DNA from 3 places in the Rhodococcus baikonurensis genome. Region 2 is predicted to be linked to each of the others. Evidence: riboswitches for the same ligand, from Rfam matches in the RefSeq annotation. Region 2 holds a riboswitch; each other region holds the start of a gene.

Region 1 (3,227 bases), on a different contig from region 2:
GATGTGGATCTCCATCGTGCGGAGCATCGCCGGCGGAGTGTCCTTGCCTTCGCGGATCAAGTCCTTCTGGAAATGGTCGATCGGTTCTTCACCAGCCAGAATGCCGATGAAGAAGATGACCGGGAACTTGGCACCCAGCACTCCGATGACGGGCGAGAGTCGCCGGAACATCGGACGCATACCCGGCACGTCGATGTCCATGCGATTGACGAGTTCCTGGAACATCTGGATGTGATTGCACTCTTCGGTCATCTCGTGCAAGCAGTAGCGGAACTCCGGCGACTGGTTAGGCAGCGCCATGATGTACTGCAGCATTCCCCGGATCAAAATGCTCTCGAAGGCCGAACCCACCTTGGTCACGTTCGCCTGACGCCACATTCCCATGGCGATTCGACGCTCCAACGACTGATCCTGGTACCACTGCGTCGCTCCGAGTGGGTCCGAGACGGACGAGAGTACCCACCTCGGATCATGTGGATCGATCGCGAACTCTGCTGAATCCCAGTCGATGTCGAGATAGGGATCGAAACTGCGGGCAACTGAGCCCTCGGACAAAGTCTGCAGTACCTCGTGGTACGGCTTTTCCGCTTCGATCGACGCTGACCGAGCCATCGGTGTCTCCTCACGGCCAGTCCGTCGATTGCAGTCGACGGACTTGAATGAGGTCAAACATAATGGGACACCGCGTCCCACGCAACCCTTTCGGAGGTCTGATTTCAGGCCCGCCGCACCGGGATGATCTCGCGAACCTTCTCATCTCGGAGATACAGTCCCGCCCACATGACGATCCCGGTGTAGACGGCGAACAAGGTTGTGCTCAGCAGAGGCTGTTCAGCTCGAAGGTTGGTCAGCACAGCGCCACCCAGATAACCGGTGAGCAGAATCGCGCCGAGTATCGACGTTCGCGGAATCACGTACAGCGCAAGGCAGATCAGCTGCACAACTCCGGCCGTCAATGCCAGCGAGTTCGGCAGCCCCAATTCGGCCGAGGCGTCCTTGACGGTCTGAAGGTTGAGAATGTGGATGATGCCGTCGAAAAGCATGAAAAGGACGAACAGGCCACTGAGCACGTATCCGACCTTGCGAGCCGTGGCCGAAGGCGTCGTCGTGCCGTTACCGGAAAGGGTGTCGTGGTGGGCAGGCTGGGTGGTCATCGGAATCTCCCGGGGCGAAGGCGAGCGGCCGGTTGCCACTTCGCTTGCAATTACGACTCCCGAGCGATCGAAAACTCATCGCGCCGTCGTTACTACGCACCCGGCGTTCAGGACGATTCACCTCTCGTGGTCTGATGGACGGCGACACGGGGTGCCGAAAAAGTCGGCTGAGATCAGACCCGATGAACCTGACCAGTTAGCACTGGCGGAGGGATGTCGACATGACCGAACAGCAATTTCAGCGCGCATTGAACCTGGACGAGCAGATCGTTCTGATCACCGGTGGCGCCCGCGGGCTCGGCGCCGCACTGAGCCGAGCATTCTCCCGCTCGGGGGCCCGGGTGATCGTGAACTACAACAAGAGCCGTGATGCCGCCCAGGCCCTGGTCACCGAACTGGGCGAGGATCGCGCCTACGCAATCCAGGCGGACGTGACGGACCGCAGTTCCGTCGACCAGTTGTTCACCGCCGCGCGCGAGCGATTCGACGCACCGATCTCGACCGTGGTCGACAATGCACTCGTCGACTTCTCGTTCAACGGCGATGCCCGGCCGAACGCGGACACGATCACCTGGGCCGACTTCGACTCTCAACTACGCGGAGCCGTTGCCGGCGCACTCAACACCACTCAGGCGGCACTCTCCGGCATGCGCGAACTCGGCTTCGGCCGAATCATCACTGTCGGAACCAATCTGGTCCAGAATCCGGTAGTTCCGTACCACGACTACACCGCCGCCAAGGCTGCACTGTTGGCACTGACACGGACACTGTCCGCCGACCTCGGTCCGGACGGGATCACAGTCAACATGGTCTCCGGCGGCTTGCTCCGTACCACCGATGCGAGTGCCGCGACACCGGAAGCCGTCTTCGACATGATCGCGGCGAGCACTCCCCTGCGCCGAGTCACCACACCGGACGAATTTGCCGACGCCGCACTCTTTTTCGCCTCACCATGGTCGCGGGCCGTGACCGGCCAGAACCTGGTTGTCGACGGCGGACTCGTCAAGAACTGATGGGCGCACAACTACGGATAGGTGCGTTCCTGCTCGGTTGCGGACACCACAGTGCGGCGTGGCGACACCGCGACTCACCTGTCGAAAGTCTCGGCGACATCACGTATTACGAGTCGCTTGCCCAGATCGCCGAACGCGGGAAGCTGGACGCCGTTTTCTTCGCGGACGGTCACAGTGTTCGAGAACCCGAGTCTGGTGCGTCGTGGTTTCTCGAACCGATCACCGCATTGACTGCCATGGCACGAGCGACGGCGAACGTCGGCCTGGTCACCACCATCTCCACGACCTTTTACACGCCATTTCACGCAGCACGAATGCTGGCGTCGCTCGACCACATCAGCGGCGGACGGGCCGGTTGGAACGTCGTGACCTCGATGTTCGACCAGGAAGCGCGCAACCACGGCCTCGAGGCGATGCCCGATCATGCGTCCCGATACGAACGAGCCGACGAATTCGTCGACGTGGCCCTCGCATTGTGGGATTCATGGTCGGAAGACGCGCTGATTCTCGACCGGTCGGGGCGTTTTGCCGACGCAAGCAGGATTTCTCGAATCGATCACGACGGCAAACATTTTCGGGTGGACGGGCCGTTGACGGTTCCGCGCTCCCCACAAGGTAGGCCGGTGTTGTTCCAGGCAGGGGCGTCCGAGCAGGGTCGCGATCTGGCGGCGCGACGCGCCGAGGCAGTCTATTCGGTTGCCTACGACCTACCCAGCGCACAGAGCTACTACGCGGACGTGAAATCGAGAATCGAGCGCGCCGGCCGGGATTCGAACTCGGTCGCCGTCATGCCGGGATTGGTCACCTACGTCGGCAGCACCGTCGCCGAGGCACGGGCGAAGAAGGCCGAACTTGATCTCCTGCTGCCCACCGAACAATCGATACGCCAACTCTCGTTGTTCACCGGGCAGGATTGCGAGAACTGGGATCTCGACGGGCCCGTGCCTCCGTTGCCTCCACTCGAAGCATTCACCGGGCCGCAGGGACGCTACGCAACTATTCTGCGGATCGTCGAGAAGGACGCACCGACTGTGAGGGAACTCCTCGGAACGCTGGCTGC
Region 2 (3,227 bases):
GCACGGCATGCCTGGCGAAGGCCAGCCATCGCCGTTGGATACGGCCGGCCACCTCCATCGCAGCCTTCCGCCCACCCAGCCAGAATGTGGGGTCGACGTTCAGGGTCCCGAAATTGCCGAAGACATAAGGTAATTCCGTCGCGTGACCCGCGCCGATCCGTGCGGCTTTGAGCATCGGCGTCGCGTGATCGAAGCGGTACACCCACGTGGGGGAATGCCTGCAGTGAGCGTCGGCGATCCACAGAGTCGGCATGCGAAACGCCGCGTCCCGTGAGAGCGCCAGCGCGCCACTCGGTTTCGCGTGATCTGGGTAGGCCGACATGATCTCGGCAAGTTTGGTCGCGGAGATGTCGGGGTGATCGTCCGCCAGTAATTGGAGCATTGCCTCGACGGACTGCGCGCTCACCGGCATCAGCGGCGACTTCATGAACTTGAAGATCGACGCCTCGTCCTTGTTGGAACCGATGATCAGTGGGATTCGGTGCGCGTATCCCTTCTGGAAAGCCGCAACCGGGTAGTGCGGCACCAGATCTCGATCGACGACGGGTGCCATTGCCAAAGTTCCCGGAATCCGTGTCGGAATCTCGTTGACCAGGTCATCGCTTGCCTTCACGAGAAGTTCGAGATCCGTGGTCAGCAGATCGCCTGCGTCTTCAGGGTCGATCGAGAGCAGTTCGAGAAACCGCTCTGCCACGGTCTTGGCGCGCTCGGCCCCGTAGACGGAGGTCGCGGGAGGACTCTGGGCAATCGCACGATGGAACAGACCTTCGGCGCTCGGACAGGTCATGAGCGTCGTGATGGATCCTGCGCCTGAGGACTCACCGAACACGGTCACCGCACTCGGGTCACCACCGAAGGCGTCGATGTTGTCTCGAACCCATTCGAGCGCCGCAATCTGGTCTCGCAGACCACAGTTCGATTCGAAAACGGTATCCCCGGTGGAAAACGCGGACAGGTCCAAGAATCCCAGTGCGCCGACGCGATAGTTGAAGGAGACGAGAACGACGTCACCGGTTTCAGCCAGATGACGGCCGTCGTAGATCGTTTGGGCGGCAGACCCGAGGCAGTAGGCGCCGCCGTGAATCCACACCATCACCGGTCGAGGCGTGCCGTCGGGTCGCGGGGCCCAGACGTTGATCGACAAGCAGTCCTCGTCGATCTTGAAAGCCCGATCGATCGGAACCGCCGGACTCTGACCTTGCGGCGCGATCGGCCCGAATTCACGACAGTCGCGCACCCCGTCCCACGGCTCTGCGGGTTGCGGCGCGCGGAACCTCCGTGCACCCACCGGCGCTGCTGCGTAGGGCATGCCCTTCCACGCGAACACACCGCCATCCGGATACCCGCGGGCTTCACCGCCTCTGGCACGGATCACCAGTGTTCCGTCCTCGCCGAGATTTGGTCGAACGTCGGTCTCCATGTCTGAATCCCCTCCCGACCCGCGCGTGTGGCAATCAAGACCAAACCTACCAATCTCGGACGGGTGTGCGCCGAGTACACAATCCCTCGGTGTTAAGGTCGCCTAGTTCTGACACGGGGTGCTCCGCATGGGCGGGGCTGAGAACACACCCGGGAACCTGATCAGGTAATGCTGACGAAGGGATGTCATGGCTACTACGCAGCCTGCATACAATTCTGCCGAAAACTCGGTGGCCACAGCGCCGTCGACGGATCGGTTCACCGATCGACTCTGGGCCGAGACGAAGGTCCTCCGCGAGTCGATCGACTCGCTCGAGTTCCTCCGCCGCCTCGGCGACGGAACGTTGCCTCTCGACGCGTTCCGCACGTACATCGAGCAGGACAAGCTCTATCTCGAGGGATATTCGAAAGCGTTGTCCCTGGTCGCGGCCCACGCCCCGGATCCGCAGGCCGCGGGCTTCTGGTCGAATTCCGCGTCCACGGCAGCGACGGTGGAATCTGCGCTTCACGACGGTTTGCTGACTGGTGGAATTCTTCCACCCGGTTCGCAGCGGCTGGAGCATTCGCAGGCCTGCCTGGGATACGTCTCGTATCTGACGGCGACTGCGGCAACGGCGCCTTACCCGGTCTCCGCAGCGGCAGTACTCCCCTGCTTCTGGATCTACGCCGAGGTCGGCCGCGATCTTGCCGCTTCAGCGCGCGAGGTACTCGACGCCGATCCGTCGCATCCGTACGCACAGTGGGTCACGACCTACGACGCACCCGAATTCCACGAGTCGGTGGCGCAGGCTCGCGTACTGGTCGATGTTGCGGCTGAAGCTGCCACCGAGACAGAGCGAGAGGCGATGAGTGAAGCGTTCCGCATGGCCAGTCGCTACGAGCTGATGTTCTGGGATTCCGCACTCCACCAGCAGCCTTGGCCGGCGTCGTGATGTCGTTTGCGGCGCTACGCCGCACGCTTGCCACCTCTGCCGCGATCGCAGCCGCATTCACGGTTCTGACCGGATGCGCCTCTGACACCGGCTCTTCCGACGGGACCATTCGGTTCGCACTCGACTGGACACCGAACACGAACCACACCGGTTTGTACGTTGCCCTCCAAGAGGGCTACTTCGAGGACGCCGGTCTGGACGTCTCGATCCTGCCGTACAACAACACCTCGCCCGACACCCTCGTCGACGCCGGTAACGCGGAGTTCGGCATCAGCACACAGAGTCAGGCCACGTTCGCCCGTGCGGCCGGCGCCGCCACGACGTCCGTCATCGCGCCACTTCAGCACCGCGCCACCGGCATCGGCGTGAAGGCGGATCGTGCGGACATCACGCGTCCGCGTGATCTCGACGGAAAGACGTACGCCGGGTTCGGCGATCCGGGTGAAGTCGAGACGCTGCAGCAGATCATCCGCAACGACGGCGGAACCGGGAACTTCACGACGGTCACCCTCGGAACGTCCGCGTACGAAGCCGTGTACTCGGGCCAGGCAGACTTCACCGTCTCCTACTTTGCTTGGGAAGGCCTCGAAGCGGAGCGAAACGGAACTCCGATGCGGTACTTCCAGTACACCGATTACGGCTTCCCCGATGCGTATTCGATCGTGATCAACGGCAACCAGCAGTGGTTGAAGGACCATCCCGACGAGGCACGCAAGTTCGTCAAGGCCGTTCAACGCGGTTATCAGACTGCTGCCGACAACCCGGACCAGGCCGCCCAGGACCTCATCGACGCGAATCCCGGAGCATTCACCGACGAAGACCTCGTCCGTGAGAGCCAGCGGATGCTCGCCGCCGACTACATGAAAGACGCCAACG
Region 3 (3,227 bases), on a different contig from region 2:
GCGACGGTGGTCAGTTCGGTGCCGGAGGCGACAAGCGCTTCCTCGAGCACCGCGAGGTTGGCGGCGCCGCCGGTTCCGGTGATGAGCCGGGAACCGAAACTGCGGCCCGCGATAGTGAGAAGGTCCTGCTCAGCCACCCTGCACCGCCGTGAGGATCTCGATTTCCCAACCACGTCCGACGGATTCGTCCCAGCGCCCGCGAGGAAAGAGCGCACCGTCGACGGCGACGGCGATGCCCTTGCTCGGCAACTCGAGGTGCGTCAGAAGTTCGGTCACCGTGACTGCTCGATCGAACTCGAGATCTTCGCCGTTGACGGTGATCCCGATCGGGACCTGCTCACTCATGAATTTTCCTTAGCTACTGCGAACCGCTCGGGTTCGGTTCCTTTTACCTCGACCAAAGATGTGCCGTTCAACAACGCGAGCGTCGCATCGGCGGTGACGGGCGTCAGCAGGACCCCGTTGCGCCCGTGCCCGGTGGAGACGACGACACGATCGGACACGCGCCCGATCAACGGCAGGTTGTCCGGCGTCATGGGACGCAGGCCTGCCGCGCATTCGTACAGTTCGTATTCGCCGATCGCCGGCATCAGCGCCTCGGCGTCGTTGATCAAGTCCCGTACTCCGGCCATCGTGACCTGTGTGTCCTCACCGGACTCGTATTGTGTTGCGCCGACGACGATTCCGTCGCCTCGCGGGACGAGATAGGCCGGCCGGCCGTGGACGCTGCCACGGATCGTTCGACTGGGTGCCGGGGTGACTCCAGGCCTACTCCGCAGGCGAAGAATCTCGCCTTTGACCGGGCGTACCGGTAGCCCGGGCCACAGCTTGGGTGACGCGATACCGGCGGTGAGCACTACCTGATCGGTATCCAGTTCCGCGAGGTCGTTGACGGCGCGCGCGATCAATTCGACGCCGGTTTCCGCGCAGGCCTTCTGCAGCGCCTCCAGCAGAAGTCTGTTGTCGACGGCGGATTCACCGACGGCCATCAACCCCGACCGGATGCCCCGGCCCAGCATCGGTTCGAGTTCACGGATGCGCGCGCGACCGAGAACTTCGAGTTCGTGCCCCTGCGAGCTCACCCACTCGGCGATGGTCTGCAGGTCCTGCGCGTCGGCAGCATCGAGTGCCACCGTCAGCGAACTGTCCGCGGTGAAGACCGATTGCCCGAATTTTCCGAGCTCCTCACCGAACGCCGGCCACCGTTCCAGGGACGCTGCACCAACCGTCAACGCTGTTTCTTCACCCGGCCAGCCTTCGGAAAGCGGTGCAAGCATTCCGCCCGCCACCCACGAAGCCCCTGATCCAATGGACGGGTCGTACAACCGAACGGACCACCCGTCGCGGGCTGCGCGCCACGCTATGGCGAGACCGATGACACCGCCGCCGACCACTGACACCGTACGAGCGTGTGTACTCACGAAACTCCACCTCCACTTCCTGCGCCGGCATGATCCGGGTCAGGTCTGACGGTCGGGATCTGGTCGCGATCCCCTCTCAGCCCCACGAACCTCACAGTCACGACAAAAAAGTGACTACGACGTTTCAGGACTCCCGTGTCGAACCTTGCTCCCTAGAGGCTACCGTTTGCTCCGTGCACCCCACACATCCCAGTAACGACATCGACCGGCGCGAGCGCCTGGCAGCAGCACGGCTGTACCTGTGCACCGACGCGCGCCGCGAGAAAGGCGACCTCGCGCAGTTCGCCGAGGCCGCTTTGTCCGGCGGAGTCGACATCATCCAATTGCGTGACAAGGGATCCGCCGGTGAGCGCGAGTTCGGCCCGCTCGAGGCCAAGGACGAACTGGTAGCGCTGGGCATTCTCGCGGCAGCAGCGCGACGCCACGGCGCATTGTTGGCCGTCAACGATCGCGCGGATCTCGCGATGGCTTCCGGTGCCGACATCCTCCACCTCGGCCAGAACGACATTCCGGTCCCCTACGCGCGAACCGTTGTCGGTGAAGACGTCGTCATCGGCCGTTCGACGAGCAGTCGCGCGCAGGCCAGTCTGGCCGCCATCGAAGAGGGCGTCGACTACTTCTGCACCGGACCGGTGTGGGCGACACCGACCAAACCGAATCGAAGTGCGTCCGGTTTGGAACTGGTTCGATCGACCGCCGACGCCGCGCCGCCGCGCCCCTGGTTCGCGATCGGCGGTATCGACGAGGAGCGCCTGCCAGAGCTGCTCGACGCCGGTGCCACACGCATCGTCGTCGTGCGTGCAATCACCCACGCGTCAGATCCCCAGGCGGCCGCGCAACGCCTCGCCGCAGCCGTCGCCGGACGCTGAAAACCGGTAACTGGCGACCGTCAACTGTTTGCCGGGCGATTCCGCACAGTTACGGGTCAGCACGCCTGACTCGAAACATGAACGGAAGTTGTCCGATCAGACAACAAACCCCCAGTTCCTAGGTGCGATTTGATGTCCGAAAAGTCGGAATGCGTGATCTTGATCACAGTTGCTCCGATTGCGTGTCACATCCCATTCGGTTTGTTGTAGTTTACCTCCAGTTACTAACTGAACCTAGGAGCACTAAATGGGATCCCTCGACACCGGCTCGCTCAGCACCGAATCGCTCGAAGACCTGAACCTCGGCAAGATCAGCGAGCTGCTCAAGCTCGGTATCACCGCGGTCAGCTTCATCACGGCGCTGAACTCGCTCAGCTGAGCCTCGTTTCGGTCGGGAGACCGAAACACGGAAGGGCCTGACTCCTCAGGAGTCCGGCCCTTCTGCTGTGTATATGACCTGTTGAGACTGCGTCGCTACAACTGGGTATTGCTCGCCTCGGACAGGTTCTGATCACTGCCTTCAGGAGAATTACCCGACAACCATCCGAATCCGCCGTCCTCGAGCACGACGGTGTGCGGGTCGCCGTCCACCGACACAACCGGCTCGGTCCGGAGCTCAGGCCACGAGGAACCGAATCCCGGATGCAGCGGCAGTGAGTCGACGTCGGCTTCACGCACCCACCGCAACTCGGTGCTCTCACCGTTGGCAACCGTCGACAGCGGATGCGCAGCATCAGCCACGACGGTGGTGTACGTCCACCCGCTCTCGGCGCGCATCGTCACTACTTCCCCGCGAACGCGGACGGCGTCCTCGGCAATACCTGCTTCTTCGTGTGCCTCCCGGACTGCAGCGTGCGTCGTGCTCTCGTGTGAGTCCCGCGCTCCGCCGGGCAGTGCCCACGTTCCACCCTGATGGCTCCACGCCGCACGATGCTGC

The links. A riboswitch is a leader RNA that binds a small molecule or an ion and turns the genes downstream of it on or off. The one in region 2 is predicted to bind thiamine pyrophosphate.
Region 1: linked by a shared signal. The riboswitch ahead of ABWI03_RS24240 (3-oxoacyl-ACP reductase) and the one ahead of ABWI03_RS23545 (TenA family protein) in region 2 are both predicted to bind thiamine pyrophosphate.
Region 3: linked by a shared signal. The riboswitch ahead of thiO (glycine oxidase ThiO) and the one ahead of ABWI03_RS23545 (TenA family protein) in region 2 are both predicted to bind thiamine pyrophosphate.

What each region holds. Positions count from the first base shown of each region.
Region 1 is NZ_JBEUOQ010000012.1:41,669-44,895, reverse strand. Features, by position in the region: gene ABWI03_RS24250 (AurF N-oxygenase family protein) at 1-612, opposite strand, end outside; gene ABWI03_RS24245 (DoxX family protein) at 717-1,154, opposite strand; TPP riboswitch at 1,292-1,385, shown strand; gene ABWI03_RS24240 (3-oxoacyl-ACP reductase) at 1,403-2,167, shown strand; gene ABWI03_RS24235 (LLM class flavin-dependent oxidoreductase) at 2,167-3,227, shown strand, end outside.
Region 2 is NZ_JBEUOQ010000011.1:92,899-96,125, reverse strand. Features, by position in the region: gene ABWI03_RS23550 (carboxylesterase/lipase family protein) at 1-1,420, opposite strand, end outside; TPP riboswitch at 1,525-1,620, shown strand; gene ABWI03_RS23545 (TenA family protein) at 1,608-2,351, shown strand; gene ABWI03_RS23540 (ABC transporter substrate-binding protein) at 2,351-3,227, shown strand, end outside.
Region 3 is NZ_JBEUOQ010000003.1:292,373-295,599, reverse strand. Features, by position in the region: gene ABWI03_RS09020 (thiazole synthase) at 1-137, opposite strand, end outside; gene thiS (sulfur carrier protein ThiS) at 130-345, opposite strand; gene thiO (glycine oxidase ThiO) at 342-1,421, opposite strand; TPP riboswitch at 1,421-1,568, opposite strand; gene thiE (thiamine phosphate synthase) at 1,595-2,290, shown strand; gene ABWI03_RS09000 (hypothetical protein) at 2,538-2,669, shown strand; partial or broken gene ABWI03_RS08995 (NUDIX hydrolase) at 2,897-3,227, opposite strand, start outside.